Regions from separate parts of the Mycobacterium sp. IS-1556 genome, predicted to be linked through region 2. Evidence: riboswitches for the same ligand, from Rfam matches in the RefSeq annotation. Region 2 holds a riboswitch; each other region holds the start of a gene.

Region 1 (5,091 bases), 140 kb from region 2:
GACCACGTCGCTTCCGCCCAAGGTCGATCCCCTCGCGCTCAAACAGCAGGTCTGTTTCGCGCTAGCGGTCACCCACCGGGCGGTGCTGGCGGTCTACCGTCCCCTGCTCGAACCACTCGGCCTCACCCATCCTCAATACCTGGTGATGTTGGCGTTGTGGGACCATCACAAGTCCGGCGGTAGCGGCGACGCTCCGACGAAGCCGTTGTCGGTCAAGGACATCGCCCGCGCGCTGCAGCTGGACTCGGCGACACTGTCGCCGATGCTCAAACGACTCGAGTCGCTCGGTCTGATCACCCGATCACGCAGCGTTGAAGACGAGCGTGCCACCGATGTGCGACTCACCGAAGAGGGTGTGCGGCTCCGGCGACGCGCGCTGAAGATCCCGCCTGCGGTGGTCGAGCGCCTGGGCGTCGACCTCGACGAGCTCGAACACCTTCGCAACGTGCTGACCCGCGTGAACACCGCCGCCCTCGCTGCGGGCGCGCTAGCCGACTGACCACCCGAGGAGTAACTATGGCTGCAGCTCGTCCCGGCATCGTCCAATACCTGACCTACTCGTATGGACGCCGCCTGCCCGACTCCATGCGCGAGTGGGTGGCGCGCGACCTGGCAGGCCCGGGCGCCCTCCGTCGCCACATGATCCGGATGGCGATACCTCCGCTGCTTGTCCTGGCTCCGTTCTGGTTACTTCCCGCGTCGCTCTACGTGCACTTGGAAATGACTGTGCCGATCTACATCTGGGCTATCTTGATGGCGTTGGCGCTCAACAAGATTTGGCGTCGGCACCGCCTGGCCCAGCACGGGCTGGACCCGAACCTCGTCGACGAAATCAAGCGCCGCAAGGACGCGCGGATGCACGAGGACTATGCCCGCCGCTTCGGGCCCCGTCCAGAAGAGGCGCGCTGGCAGCAGAACAGCAGCCCGTTCTAACCGCCGCGGACCTCGTTGGCAGCGGCCACGAGATTACGCAGCGAGGCAGTCACCTCGTCGGTCTTGCGGGTCTTGAGGCCGCAGTCGGGGTTGACCCAAAGACGTTCGGCAGGAACGGAGTTCAAAGCTTCGCGCAACGCTGTCGCCATCTCCTCGACGCCCGGGATGCGCGGTGAATGGATGTCGTAGACCCCAGGTCCGACGCTGTTGGCGAACCCGGCCGCGTTGAGGTCGGCCAGCACCTCCATGTGCGAGCGCGCCGCCTCGATCGACGTCACGTCGGCGTCGAGGTCCGCGATCGCGCCGATGACCTCACCGAACTCCGAGTAGCACAGGTGAGTGTGAATCTGCGTCGAGTCCGCCACACCCGAGGTCGCCAATCGGAACGCGTCGACCGCCCAGCGCAGATAGTCGTCTTTGTCCTTGGCGCGCAACGGCAACAGTTCGCGCAAGGCGGGTTCGTCGACCTGGATGATCGCGATACCCGCCGCCTGCAGGTCGACCGTCTCGTCCCGGATCGCCAGCGCGACTTGGGCCGCCGTGTCGGCCAGCGGCTGGTCGTCGCGCACGAACGACCAGGCGAGGATGGTGACCGGACCGGTGAGCATGCCCTTCACCGGCTTGTCGGTGAGCGACTGCGCATAGGCGATCCAATCCACGGTCATCGGCTTGGGCCGGGCCACATCGCCGTACAGAATCGGCGGGCGTACGCACCGACTGCCGTAGGACTGCACCCAGCCGTTCTGCGTCGCGAAGAACCCGTCGAGTTGTTCGGCGAAGTACTGCACCATGTCGTTGCGCTCGGGCTCACCGTGGACGAGCACGTCGAGACCGAGTTCCTCCTGCAACCTGATGACATCGGCGATCTCGGCCTTCATCCGGCGCTCATACTCCGCGAAGTCGATGGTGCCGGCGCGCAGGTCCGCGCGTGCCACCCGGATGGCCGACGTCTGCGGATAGGAGCCGATCGTCGTGGTCGGAAGCAGCGGCAGCTTCAACCGAGCCTGCTGCCCGGCGCGACGCTCTTCCGCGGGCCCGCGCTGGGCCCTGGACGCCACGATCGACGAAATCCGCGACCGGACATGGCCGTTGTTCAATCGCGGATCCGCTCGCCGCGCCTCTACGGTCGCGTTCGACGCGGCCACCTCACCGGAGACCGCGTCGCGTCCCTCTCTCAAGCCTCGGGCGAGCGTCACCACTTCGGCAACCTTCTCGGATCCGAATGCCAGCCAACTGCGCAGCGCGGCATCGATATCCGGCTCGGCGTCGAGGGAGTACGGCACGTGCAGCGTCGAGCACGATGTCGATACCGCGACGTGGCCCGCAGAGCCCAGCAGCGTGGCCAGTGTCCCGAGGGCGGCCTCGAGGTCCGAGCGCCAGACGTTGCGCCCGTCGACCACACCTGCGACCAGCAGCTTGTCCGCGAGTTCAGGCACCGCGGCGACCGATGACCCACTGCCGGCGACCAGGTCGACGCCGATCGCCTCGACCGGCGTGCGCGCCAGTGCGGGCAGCGCGTCGGTGTGCTCGCCGAAGTAGGTGGCCACGAAGATCGCCGGACGCTTTGCCAGCCGCCCGAGGAACTGATAGGCCTCTTCGGCGAGTTCGCCTGCGTTATCGACGATGTCGGTGACGAGCACCGGCTCGTCGAGCTGCATCCACTCCACGTCCCGTTCGGCGAGCAGCTGCAACAACTCGCCGTACACGACGAGGAGTTCGCGGAGCCGCTCGATCGGCGCAACCGCGCCGTCGACCGCCTTGCTCAAGGCGAGGAAGGTGATCGGCCCGACGACCACCGGACGGGCCGGAACACCCTGCGCGCGGGCCTCTTCGAGTTCGCCCAGAATTTTGGCGGGGTTCAGCGCGAAACCGGTCTGCGGGCCCAGTTCGGGTACGAGGTAGTGGTAGTTGGTGTCGAACCACTTGGTCATTTCCAAGGGAGTGATGGCGTCATTGCCGCGCGCGGCCGCGAAATAGCGGTCCACTTCGTCGGGCACCTCGGCGACCCGTTGCGGCAGCGCGTCGACCATCACGGCGGTGTCGAGCATATGGTCGTAGTACGAAAAGGTGTTGACAGGAACGGAGTCCAGGCCGGCGGTGGTGAGCGCATGCCACGTATCGCGGCGCAGGTGCGCGGCGATGGACTCGAGTTCGGCGCGGTCGACCCGGCCCGCCCAGTACTTCTCGACGGCGCGTTTGAGTTCCCGGTTCGGCCCGATGCGCGGCGTACCGAGGATGGTGGCGGTGAATGGTCTTGCGGTCATGACGACGTCCTCATCGGTGCAGCGGATGGTCATCGCCAGTAGACGTCCAGCCGAGCACGGCATCGAACCGGCTTCGGCCACAGCCCATTCCACGAGGCGATGCACCACCGGGCGCGGCGCGTCCGGTACAGCTGGCAGGTCTTCGGACTCGCAGGCCCGCGCGAGGAGATCGCGCACCTAGTGGCCGTCGCTTCCCAGCCCGTCGGGGCCAGTGCTGGTGACGGCGGTCGTTCCTGCATACCGCTGCGGGACAGTCCCGGATTCTCACCGGGTTCCCTCTCGCGCCGCACCCGGACTGGCATACGGCACTCGATGTCGATGTTCCGACTTCGTCCCCGAAGTCGGGTCGCCGACAAACCAGTTGCGCTGACCAGCCTACCCTTGCCGGCATTCGGGTACACGGCCGGCTATGCCAGCAGCGTCTGGCCGAGATATCCGCCTGGCTCGACTCCGGGCAGGATCGCGAACGTCGCCGACCCGATCGTGGTGATCCACTCGTTCAGCGCATCCGATGCCGCGAGACGCTGCTGAACCGGCATGAACTGCGCGGCCGGATCACGTTGATAGGCAGCGAAAATCAGGCCGCTTTCGGTTGTTCGTCCGGCGGGCGGAGGGTCGTCGAAGTTGTAGGGACGGCGGAGGAACTGTTCGTTCTCGTTGCGGTGCCGGGCCAGCGCGATGTGCGAGTTCGGCGGAATCACCGGGATGCCGTTCTCGGTCGCGGAGAAGTCCGGTTCGTCGAACTCCCGCTGTCCGGTGAGCGGTGCACCGGTGTCGATTCGACGCCCGACCGTGAGTTCCTTGCTGCTGCGGTCGAGTTCGTCCCAGGTGTCCATCTCGGCGCGGATCCGGCGCAACACCAGGATCGTGCCGCCGTCGAACCACCGCTGATCGTCTCCGGCGTCCCATACGTGCCGGTCGAAGCCCGCCTCGTCGGTGATGTTGGCGGTACCGTCGATCTGGCCCATGAGGTTGCGCATGCTGGCGCCCTCACCGTTTCCGATTGCGTTGCGGAATCCGGTCTGCCGCCAGCGCTGAGTGGTCATGGTGCGGACGTTCTTCAGCAGCACCCGGCCGGTGTGCGCGACGGTGACCGGATCGTTGGCGCAGATCTGCAGCAGGAGGTCCCCGCCACACCACTGCGGTTGAAGCCGGTCGGTGGTGAAGGCGGGCGGTTCAGCCAGAGATCGCGGGCGCCGGTGTGCCAACCCGATCCGGTCGAAGAGACCTGGCCCGAGGCCCACGGTGACGGTGAGGCGGGCCGGCCGGTATGCCAGTTCGGGTTCGGTATCCGCCAGCGCGGGAGTGCCCTGCGTCAACCGCGCGGCGTCCGAGGTCCACAGTTTGAGGACCGCGGCCAGCGTCTCACGCGGACTGCGCCGGGATTGCGGTGTCAGGTCGAGCGCCACGAACAGTGCGTGCGTCTGTGGTGGCGTCGCGACGCCGGCCTGATGCTTGCCGTGAAACGGTTCGACGGCGCGGTCGAACGGTTCCGCCGGGACCGCGGACTGCGCGATGCTGCATTGTGTGAGCGTCGCCCCGGCCGCCACCGCGGCGGCGCTGCCCGCGAGGAGCCGCCGGCGGTTGAGCCGCAAGGAGGCGCCGGTCGAGCGCTCAGCCATGATCGTCGTGCGGCGCCGACCCGCCGGTCGACGGCTGATAGTCCTCGTCCGCCCCGGCGAAGTCACGCACCTGCGCGGTGACGGGCAGCGTCGAGCCGTCCTCGAACTCGACGGTCAGGGTGACCTCTGAACCCGGCGGCAGCGGCTGCGTGAGGTCCATCAACATCAGGTGATCTCCGCCGGGCACCAACGCATGTGAGCCGTCGGCCGGGATTGTCATGCCGCCCTCCTTGGGGCGCATCGTCTTGACGCCGGTGGCGCCGGGCGCGACC
Region 2 (5,091 bases):
CTGCGCGGAACCGGTGTACGTCCAAACCCAGCGCTGTCGCGGCCTCTTCACCGCCGTACAACAGGTTCAGCGACCGGGTCACCGCCAACAGCGCCGTCACACCGATTGCCACAACAATCGCCGGTATCCACACCATCGCCCAGGTCGCCCCACCCAGACCGCCGAGCATCCAACGCACCGCGGACTGGGCCTTGTGCGGGTCATCGGACGTGACGATCAGCAAACTCGAAGCGGCCGAGAGCACCTCGGCTACCGCGACCCCGGCGAGTATCAACCGCATCGTCGTCATCCGACCGCCCGTCCGGGCCAGGAAGTAGACGGCGACCAGCGCGGCCAGCGCTCCCGCGAACGCGGCCAGCGGCAGCGCCAACAGGCCGACTCCGACGCCGGCCACCAGCACCGAGACCGCACCCACCGACGCGCCCGACGAGACACCCAGCAGCATCGGGTCGGCCAGTGGATTGCGCACCACCGCCTGCAACGCCATCCCGCATGTCGCCAAGCCGGCGCCAACCACCGCCGCCAGCACGACCCTGGGCAACCGCGCATCGAGCACGATCGAGGCACGTGTCGGCGGCCATGTCGCGTCCAAGAACACCGGATTGAGTTCGTGCAGCAGGATTTGCCACACCTGCCCCGGAGGAATCGCCACCGACCCGATGGTGACCCCTGCGGTCATGCACACCAACAGCAACACCACGAGCAGCGTGAGCGCGACACTGTATGGAAGCCGTCCGCGAACCGGCGGTGCCGCCGAGGCCGGTCGGTCCAGGATGGCCGCCGTCATCCGATTCGGCCCGGGTGTAGCTGTTCGGCAAGTGATTTCACCGCGCGCCCGACACGGACACCGGCGGTGATCGACGACAGCGGCAGCACCGCGAAGCGCTGGTCACGAATCGCCGGCACTCGCTGTAGCACCGGGTTCTCCAGCAGAAACCTCTTCTTCTGCTCGACCGACTGGTCGCCATAGTCGTAGATCAGGATGACGTCAGGCGCCCGCTCGGCGAACTGTTCGAACGACACGTCGGCCCACACCTTCGGCACGTCGGCGAACAGGTTCCGCCCGCCCGCCGACTCGATAATCTGGTTGCCGATACCTTTCCCGCCGGAAGTGAACACCGTCGTCTCGCCGCTGTCATAGACCGCGACATCAATCGGCGCGACACCGTGGATTTGATCACGACTGTCCTGCAGGGTGCGGCGTTGACGTTCGATCTCCTGTTCGGCTCGCTCTCTGACACCGAATATCTCTCCCAGCGTTCGGATCTCATCGTCCACCGCGGACGCCGTCATCGGCCCGGAGGTGCAGTTCTCGGTGTTGAGATGGGTGTCGATGCCCACCTCGATCAGTCGCTCTCGTCCGCGCCCTTCCTTGTCGTCGAATGCGCTTGCCCACCCTCCGTAGACGAAGTCGGGCTCGGCGGCAAGCAGCGTCTCGAACGACGGGTACTCGTCGGCGATCACCGGAATCGAGTCATAGGCATCCTTGTACTCCGGCAGGATCTGGTCGTCCAGGAACGCGGTCCCGACCATGGATTCCTTCAGCCCCAGCGCCAACATCGTCTCGATCGCGTGCTGATTCAGGGCGACAGCCCGCCGCGGCGGACGCTCATATGTCGTGGTGATGCCGCAGTTGGTCACGGTGACGGGAAATCCCGCCAAGGCTTCACCGGCCGCGTTGTCCGATGGTGGTGCCGGTGTACCGCATCCCGCGGCAAGTAGTGCCGAGATCGCCGCCGTGGCAAGGTATCGACGCGCCGCCATTCTCCGTACCTCCCGTCATGGGCGGACGCGACGGGAAGCGCGCTCGGTATGCCGAGGCCGTCCTCGCCGGGGAAATCCGCCCCAGTTGTGGTGAGGAGGCGACCGCGAGGAGTATCTGGCTCCCGGCGCGTCGGAAAGACCGCGCCGATCACAGTGGCGGGACCGCGCCGGATTCACACCGGCTTCCTCGGGGTCACGGTCGCCTGTCGGCATCGATCCTGCCACACAGTGGTCAGCCGGCGCTCTTCCGATCAACCTGGCGAGATACGGCGAGCCGCTGCCGCTCCCGCGGCGTCGTCGCGCCCCAGATGCCCCAGGTCTCCACATTGGTCAGGGCGTACCGCAGGCAGTCGCGTTGCACGGGACACCCGCGACAGACTTTCTTGGCTCGTTCCTCGCGAATTACCCGGCGTTGACCGCGCTCGGCATCTGACGCGAAGAAGATCTCGGTCGGCAATCCCCGGCACCGCGCACGCAACTGCCAGAGTCGGTTGGCGGCTCCCGTGGCCATCAGCGCTCCTCGCGAAAGTCGACGTGGCGCCGGACCACCGGGTCGTACTTGCGCAACACCAAGCGATCGGGGTCGTTGCGCCGATTCTTGCGCGTGACATACGTATAGCCGGTACCGGCCGTCGACCGCAGTTTGACGATGGGCCGGATATCGTTGCGCGCCATCAGATTCTCTGCCCTTGCTTGCGTAACCGGACGACCACGGCCTCGATGCCGTCGCGGTCGATGACCTTGATTCCCTTGGCACTGACTCGCAGTGTGATTCGGCGGCCCTCGGACCGGAGGTAGTACCGCTTGGTCTGGATGTTCGGGTTCCAGCGACGCGGGTTCCGCCGGTGCGAATGCGATACGGAATTGCCGAAGCCGGGTGCTCGGCCGGTGACCTGACAGTGCGCGGACATGTTCCTCCTCGGCTGGGTACGCTAACGTTAATGACAATCATTTTCAACTCAGGGGAGGTCGAGTGCGCACTCCAGTGGTGCTGATCTGCGGTCAAGGCGATGCCGACGGTGTCGCCGAGGTGTTGGCCGGCGCGTCCGGCGCGGTGGTGGTCCGTCACACCTACGACGGTCAGGTGGTGGTGCGCAGCGTGACCACCGGCGGGCAAACGTCAGAGTGGCCGCTGGAGTTGGTCCGCGGTTGTGTCGCATGCACGGTGCGCAACGACCTCCTCGTCCTCCTGCGCCGGCTCCATCGGCGTGCGGACGTGAATCGCATTGCGGTGCACCTGATGCCGTGGCTGGAACCGGAGCCGGTCTGCTGGGCGATCGAGAATGTCCGTGTGCGGGTTGGCCCCGGCTACGTCGACGGGCCGGCGGCGCGCGATGTGTGCATCCACGCCGTGGTGACGTGTGTCGATGCCCGCGGCTGGCTGGAGCAGGCTGTCGGTGAGGACTACCTCGACGACGGCCGGACAGTGGCACAGGTGGTGGTGGCGCAGGCCGAGTTCGCCGACGCGTTGGTACTCAGCGAACCGCACGCCCAGACGCTGAAGGTGTTGCGGCGGTTGGCCCCTCGAGCGCGCCTGACCGTCGGGGCTGGACGGGTTGAAGTCGCGCTGGCCAATCTCGAGCCCGAGAGCAGGCGCGGGCGCAGCGACAGTCCTCACGGTCCACTGCTCGCGGGCCAACCGTCCCTGGATGCCGACGGCGACGTCGGCTTGTTGCTCTTCTCTGCGCGGCGCCCGTTTCATCCGGAGCGCCTGCACGCCGCGCTCGACGTGCTGCTGGACGGCGTGGTGCGCACCCGGGGCAGGCTGTGGTTGGCCAACCGCTTCGACGACGTCATGTGGCTGGAATCGGCCGGCGGCGGAATGCGGTTCGAATACGCGGGTCGGTGGCTGGCGGCGATGAGTGCCGGGGAACAGGTCTACGCCGACCCGCACCGCGTGGCGCTAGCCGCGGCCGACTGGGACGACCGCCTCGGTGACCGGCACGTGTCGATCACCGTGCTGGTGTGTGGTGCGGAACCGGAGGAGATCGTCGATGCGTTGCGCACCGCGCTGCTGACCGACGAGGAATGGTCGCGCCCCGGCGAATGGCCCAGCTACCCAGACCCGTTCGGGGATTGGCACGAGGATCCCTGCGATACCGGCGCGGAACTGGCGAGTGACATGGGCGCGACGTCCTTCGACGGCGAGGACCGCACCTAGAGTTGGCGCTATGCGCCTCAAGCTGGGCAGGCCGGACCTGACGGACTATGCGAACTACTTCGACGTCCCAATCGCAGCGCCGGACGCCCCGCTGACAGTGACCTGGGCAGGTGTCACGACGCTGCTGATCGACGACGGCGATTCGGCCGTGCTGACCGACGGGTTCTTCTCGCGGCCCGGACTCGGCGAAGTTGCGCTGCGGCGGCTCGCGCCGTCAGAACCGCGCATCGACGGCTGCCTGACCCGCCTACGCATCGACCGGTTGCAAGCCGTCCTACCGGTTCACACTCACTACGACCACGCGATGGACAGCGCGGTGGTCGCCGAACGGACCGGTGCGAGCATCGTGGGCGGAAAGTCGGCTGCCCAGGTGGGCCGCGGCCACGGGCTGCCGGAGGACCGCCTGGTCGTCGTCACCGCCGGGGAGGCCGTCCGGCTCGGCGCCTACGACGTCACGCTCATCGAGGGTGATCACTGTCCACCCGACCGGTTCCCCGGTGTCATCGCCCGACCGGTCATCCCACCGGTCAAGGCGTCGGCATACCGATGTGGCGAGGCGTGGTCCACGCTGGTTCACCACCGTCCGTCGGACCGACGCCTGCTGGTGATCGGCAGCGCGGGGTTCGTCCCCGGCGCGCTGGCAGGGCTGCGCGCCGACGTGGTGTATCTCGGTGTCGGTCAGCTCGGGTTACAACACGAGCGATATCTCGTCGACTACTGGCAGGAGACCGTGCGGACGGTGCACGCGCGCCGCGTGGTGCTCATCCACTGGGACGACTTCTTCCGTCCGCTGCACGAACCGCTGCGCGCACTGCCCTACGCCGCCGACGACCTTGATGTTTCGATGCGGGTGTTGTCGCGGTTGGCCGACGAGGACGGCGTCGCGCTGCACCTGCCCACGCTCTGGCAGCCCGCCGATCCGTGGATCTGATCCGTTTTCCGCGAGCAGACGCCAAGTGCTCCGAAATGCCCTCGGAATAGGGCACTTTGCGACTGCTCGCGCTCAGACCGGACGGCGTTGACGGGCGATCTCGGCGAGTACCACGCCCGCGGCCACCGACGCGTTCAACGACTCGGTGGGTCCCGCCATCGGGATGGACACCACGGCGTCACAGGTCTCCCGCACCAGCCGCGACAGCCCCTTGCCCTCGGAACCGACCACCACG
Region 3 (5,091 bases), on a different contig from region 2:
CCACGTCTGGCCCACCTGCAGATCCGCGAAGTGCGGGCCGGCAACGCGCTCCTTGAAACGGGCGAGGTTCCAGTCGGCGATACCCGCGGTCAGGTCCGCGAGCGATGACTGACGCCCGATGACGGCGAGGTCGTCTCGCGGCCCGTCCTCGACGGAATCGTTGGGGGAGAGCGGCAGCATTGCGCAGCGCCAGTACTCCAGCACCACCTGGCCGTGCTGGTCGGTGGTCACGATATGCAATGCGGCCAGTCCCGTCGGCCGCCTGCCTTCACGCCGGGTGTTTTCCTTGAGCCCGTCAACCGTGGTGACCGTCGAAAGAGTGTCACCGACCACGGGGTACCGACGGAACGCCAGACCCCGGTAGAACAGGTTGGCCTTGACATGTTGAGTCACCGTCGTGGATTGGCCGATCGAGGTGTCCCACACCACGGCCGGGGGGACCAGGCCCCGGTGCCCTGTCACATCCTCGGCGAGCGTGTCGTCCAGAAACAGTCGGAGGCGGTTGCCGACGATGGCATGGTGGGCCGCCACCAGGCCGTCGGTAAGGGTTACGGCGGGCGAGTCTGCGAACTCCATGCCCACCTTGAGTTCGTCAAAATACGGCCCGCGCACGTGGGTGGTTACGTCTGACATGCTGCTCCAGGAGTCGACTTCCTGGTCGGACTGTACTGGCGAATTATTCTCCGCTGACGATCGCATCGGAAAGCGTCGCCCTCAACTGACGCGCGTGAAAACGGAAGCAAGTGGGGGTGGCCTTGGTGCCGATGGTCGCGACGGACGATCTCGTTGAAGGGACGAATAGACATCGCCGTTGCAAGTTTCTAACCTGTCCGAGACACATGTAGCCGGGCCAAGGTCGGTCCCTGCAACGAAGGATCCTGACAATCCGAATGAGTCGGGCGGGCCACTCTCTTCGACGAACAGTGGGCGGGTTTGCTGCCGCGGTACTGGTGCTGGCCATGTCCTTGGCGGGCGACGTAAATGCCGACCCGGCGGCGGACGCGCTGGCCAGGCTCGACGAGTTGTCCCGTCAGGCGCTGCAGAGTCGTGAAGCCGTCACAGTCGCGCAACGCGATGCCGCCGCAAAACTGGCCGCCCTGACCGCCGCCGAAGACCGGCATCGCGCAGACCAGGCAACCCTCGACGCCGCGAACTCCCAGCTCGCTCCCCATCAAGCCGCGGCCGACCGGGTGGCGGCGATGACGTACGTGAGTGGACGCACCGGCCAGTGGGCGGCGTTGCTGACCGCAAGCTCCCCGCAACAGCTGATCGACGGGCTATCTCTGCAGCGGGCGGTAGCCGCTGTAACGGCCGATCAGTTGAAGGCCTTTCGAATAGCCCGTGAGCGCGCGGCCGTCGCCGCCAACGCCTCAGAGAAATCGGCCGCTGACGCCCGCGCCGCGGCGGAGAAGTCTGCTGCAGTGCGCGCAGACCTGCAGGCAAAATTCAGAGAACTGCAGCGTCAGATCGCCGCCGCGGAGGCCCAGTACGCGGCGTTGACACCCGCTCAACAGGCGGCTGTCGACAACGCGGCCGCACCGCCGCCACCGCAGGCTGTGCCCCCTCCGGCCAACCCCCTACTCAACGCGATGCCCGGCCAACCTCCCCCTGCCGCTGTCCCTCCACCCGCGGCCCCCGCGGACATCCCGGAGGCGCTGCCCGTCGGAGTCGCCTATGAGGCCGGCCTACAGCCCAACACCATCCTGGCTGCCCGCGCCGTCAGCCACAGGTTCCCCCAGATTGCCGACATCGACGGGGTGCGCCCCGACTCCAAGCCGTGGCATCCGAGCGGCCTGGCGATCGACATCATGATCCCCAATCCCGAAAGCCCCGAGGGCATCGCGCTCGGAGACGAAATCCTCGCGTTCATGATGAGCAACGCGAGCCGATTCGGTTTGCAAGATGTGATCTGGCGCGGCACCTACTACACACCGAGCGGTCCTGCAGGATCGGGCTACGGTCACTTTGACCACGTGCACGTCACCACGACACCACGCCGCTGACCGACGAGTCGCGTCACGCCGCACCCTCTCGACCGCGGCGCTGTATTCCTGCCCTCACGGATGTAGGTTCCACTGGCCGCAATCGCTGGCCAGGACGTCGTTGACGTCGACGCGGATGCCGCCGACCACCGGTCCCGGATTCGAGGCGGTGTCGATGATGCGCTGGTACAGAACCGCCGCGGGGTAGATCTGACCGCGCGACCAGGACCGCGTCTGCCACGCCCAGACGTGGCCGGGCGATTTTGACCGCCCGATGACACCATCGGCCGCGGCCCACTGGCAGGTATTGATGCCCCCGTAGACACCGGTGCGCTGCGCGCCGAGCACCGAGTTGATTCCCCGAAACCACGGCAGCGCCAGATCGTTCCACGCCGTGCGGTCGATGTCGTCGTCGACGCTGAAGAAGATCGGTGCGCTCCGGCCACCACCGGCCGCGGTGTGCAGTTGCCAAGCGGTACGCGCGTCGGCGACGCCGCCGGCGTACCCACGGGTGAAGTCCGATGGTGCTGTCCCGCCCGGCTTTCCGTATTGGTAGTTGCTGACGATGACCAGACCGGCGGCGGTCAGGGACTTGGCGTACGGAAGGGTGATCGGCTTGGCGCCGAAGGACGAGCCGGGCCGCGACGTGGATACGTAGTTGATCACCCCGGAGTGGCCGGCGGCTCGGATGGCTTGGGCCGGGATCTGGCGCATGGCGTAGTCGATAAGAGTTGGAGCGGCGGCCTCTGCGGTCGGACTGCCGACACTCGCCGATGCCGCACCCAACCCGACCAGCGCCGAAGCGGCTGCGGCATACCGCAATGCATCACGCCGGGAGACCGGGCATGAACGCCGAAGGCTATATGTCTCCGGCGGGCCCTCCACGGCAGGATGTTAACAATGAGACTCCTGTTAACGGTGTAGCCACGCCGGGCGAGTTGCCGGTGTCGCGAAGCCGTGCGAGAGCGGCGCTTTCGCCCTCCGGGATCGCGATCACAGCTGCGGCCGCGCAGCGGAGGCACCGCACAGGGCCTGTGCGCACGGGTTATTGTGTGAGCGGTTATAGCCGCGGTGGGGCTAGGAAGCCGGTGTGATTCCGGCACGGTCCCGCCACTGTGACCGGGGAGCGGACCCCACGCGTGACCACGGCCTGCGGGCTGGAAGGGCGGGGCGAGCGGTGATCCGGGAGTCAGGACACTGCGCCGCCGCGGGCCGGGATGACGGGGCGTGGAAACCCCGGGACGGAGATCGCTCATGCACACGCGTGCCCGAAATTGCCGAAGGTTCATCGCCCGTCGACAGGCGATGCGTGAAATGCCGAGCGGCCCTGCAGTTCTGACATGACGCCAGTGGCGGCCACTCTGTGTCGCCACCTCACCTCCACGTCACGATCACCATCGAGGGGATCGCTGTCGGCAACGTGGTTCGTCGTGTTGATGTTTGGCCTTTTCGTACTGGGGCTCGCCTCGACGGTGATCGCGGTCGGCATCGGGTCGGTACGCATCCCTGCGGGAACGGTGGTGGAGGTGATCTGGGCGAAGACGCTCGGATCGGCGAGCGGCGAGGTAGCTTCGCACATCGTCCAAATCGTCTGGGACTTAAGGGTTCCCCGCGTTGCGCTCGCCGCGCTCGTCGGCGCGGGTCTCAGTGTGGTGGGAGTTGCGGTGCAGGCGCTGGTGCGCAATCCGATCGCCGACCCGTACGTGCTAGGCGTCTCGTCGGGTGCCTCCATCGGTGCGGCGGCCGTCATCGTGTACGGCAGCGCATTGGGGCTCGGCGCTTTGGGACTGAGCGGAGCCGCGTTCGCGACCGCCTGTCTGTCGATGGCAATGGTCTATCTGGTCGCCAGGCGCAGCGGCCTCGGGCTCAGTCCGCTGCGGTTGGTGCTCACCGGCGTGGTCGTCGGTTACGTGCTCTCCGCGCTGACAAGCTATTTGGTGTTTCTCGGCGACCCGCGCGGCGCCCAGCAGGTGTTGTTCTGGCTGTTAGGGGGTTTCGAGCGCGCGCGATGGTCGACATCGGCGATTCCGGCGATCGCGCTGGCACTAGTTCTCGTGTGGCTCGTCGCCCGCGCCCGGCCGATGGATGCGCTACTCGCCGGCGACGAGGCCGCCGTCACCTTCGGCGTTGCGGTGGCGCGGGTGCGCCTGGAGTTGTTTGTGGCCACCGCGGCGTTGACCGCGGTCATGGTTGCGGTGTCCGGAGCGGTCGGGTTTGTCGGGCTGGTGGTGCCCCACATCGTGCGGCTGCTGGTCGGTGGATTGCACCGACCGGTGTTGATCGCCAGCGCGCTGTTCGGTGCGGTCTTCATGATCTGGGTGGACCTGGCCGCGCGCACGCTGGCCAGCCCGCAAGGGATACCGGTCGGCATTCTGACCGCCATCGTTGGCGGCCCGTTGTTTCTCTTCCTGATGTCCCGTCGTGACCGACTGGAGGGCGGCCTTCGATGAGCGACGCCGCAGACGTCAACGTCGATCAGCTCGCCGTGCGGGTCGGGGGCAGGCTGCTGATCGACGGGTTGAGCATCGACGTGGGACCCGGCCGGTTCGTCGGGCTGGTGGGTCCGAATGGCAGCGGAAAATCCTCGTTGCTCAAGGCGATTTACCGGGTGCTGCGCCCCGAGCGCGGCGAGATCAGCATCGGCGGTGTCCGCGCCACCTCGCTGAACCCGAGGGCGTTCGCTCGCACTCTGGCTGTCGTGGCGCAGGAAGCGCCGATGGACGTCGGACTCAGCGTGACCGACATGGTGATGCTCGGCCGGATTCCTCACCAGCGCGCACTGAGCCGTACCTCATCGGCCGACCGTGCGGCCGCCGTCGACGCCTTGGCCACCGTCGGCGCCGCCGACCTCGCAGAGCGGGCTTGGCCCACGTTGTCAGGCGGTGAGAAGCAGCGTGTGCTGCTGGCCCGCGCTCTGGCCCAAGACTGCCGGGTGCTGGTGCTGGACGAGCCGACCAATCACCTTGACGTGCGCCACCAGTTCGACCTGCTGCGGCTTATTCGTGGCCTCGGGGTGACCACCCTCGCCGCGCTGCACGACTTCAACCTCGCCGCCGAGTTCTGCGACGACGTCGTCGTCCTGCAGCAGGGAGCGGTCGTCGCCGCAGGA

What was found. A riboswitch is a leader RNA that binds a small molecule or an ion and turns the genes downstream of it on or off. The one in region 2 is predicted to bind cobalamin.
Region 1: another riboswitch for cobalamin. It lies ahead of metE (5-methyltetrahydropteroyltriglutamate--homocysteine S-methyltransferase); the one in region 2 lies ahead of AU187_RS24100 (ABC transporter substrate-binding protein).
Region 3: another riboswitch for cobalamin. It lies ahead of AU187_RS02280 (FecCD family ABC transporter permease); the one in region 2 lies ahead of AU187_RS24100 (ABC transporter substrate-binding protein).

What each region holds. Positions count from the first base shown of each region.
Region 1 is NZ_LQIM01000042.1:195,542-200,632, reverse strand. Features, by position in the region: gene AU187_RS24790 (MarR family winged helix-turn-helix transcriptional regulator) at 1-499, shown strand, start outside; gene AU187_RS24785 (DUF5313 domain-containing protein) at 517-933, shown strand; gene metE (5-methyltetrahydropteroyltriglutamate--homocysteine S-methyltransferase) at 930-3,197, opposite strand; cobalamin riboswitch at 3,319-3,520, opposite strand; gene AU187_RS24775 (Dyp-type peroxidase) at 3,605-4,819, opposite strand; gene AU187_RS24770 (copper chaperone PCu(A)C) at 4,812-5,091, opposite strand, start outside.
Region 2 is NZ_LQIM01000042.1:54,679-59,769, reverse strand. Features, by position in the region: gene AU187_RS24105 (FecCD family ABC transporter permease) at 1-787, opposite strand, end outside; gene AU187_RS24100 (ABC transporter substrate-binding protein) at 784-1,764, opposite strand; cobalamin riboswitch at 1,854-1,977, opposite strand; gene AU187_RS24095 (WhiB family transcriptional regulator) at 1,997-2,275, opposite strand; gene rpmG (50S ribosomal protein L33) at 2,275-2,439, opposite strand; gene rpmB (50S ribosomal protein L28) at 2,439-2,675, opposite strand; gene mrf (ribosome hibernation factor-recruiting GTPase MRF) at 2,738-3,925, shown strand; gene AU187_RS24075 (MBL fold metallo-hydrolase) at 3,936-4,856, shown strand; gene rlmB (23S rRNA (guanosine(2251)-2'-O)-methyltransferase RlmB) at 4,929-5,091, opposite strand, start outside.
Region 3 is NZ_LQIM01000001.1:471,772-476,862, forward strand. Features, by position in the region: gene AU187_RS02265 (MaoC family dehydratase) at 1-633, opposite strand, end outside; gene AU187_RS02270 (coiled-coil domain-containing protein) at 891-2,003, shown strand; gene AU187_RS02275 (DUF1906 domain-containing protein) at 2,058-2,867, opposite strand; cobalamin riboswitch at 3,062-3,181, shown strand; gene AU187_RS02280 (FecCD family ABC transporter permease) at 3,419-4,432, shown strand; gene AU187_RS02285 (ABC transporter ATP-binding protein) at 4,429-5,091, shown strand, end outside.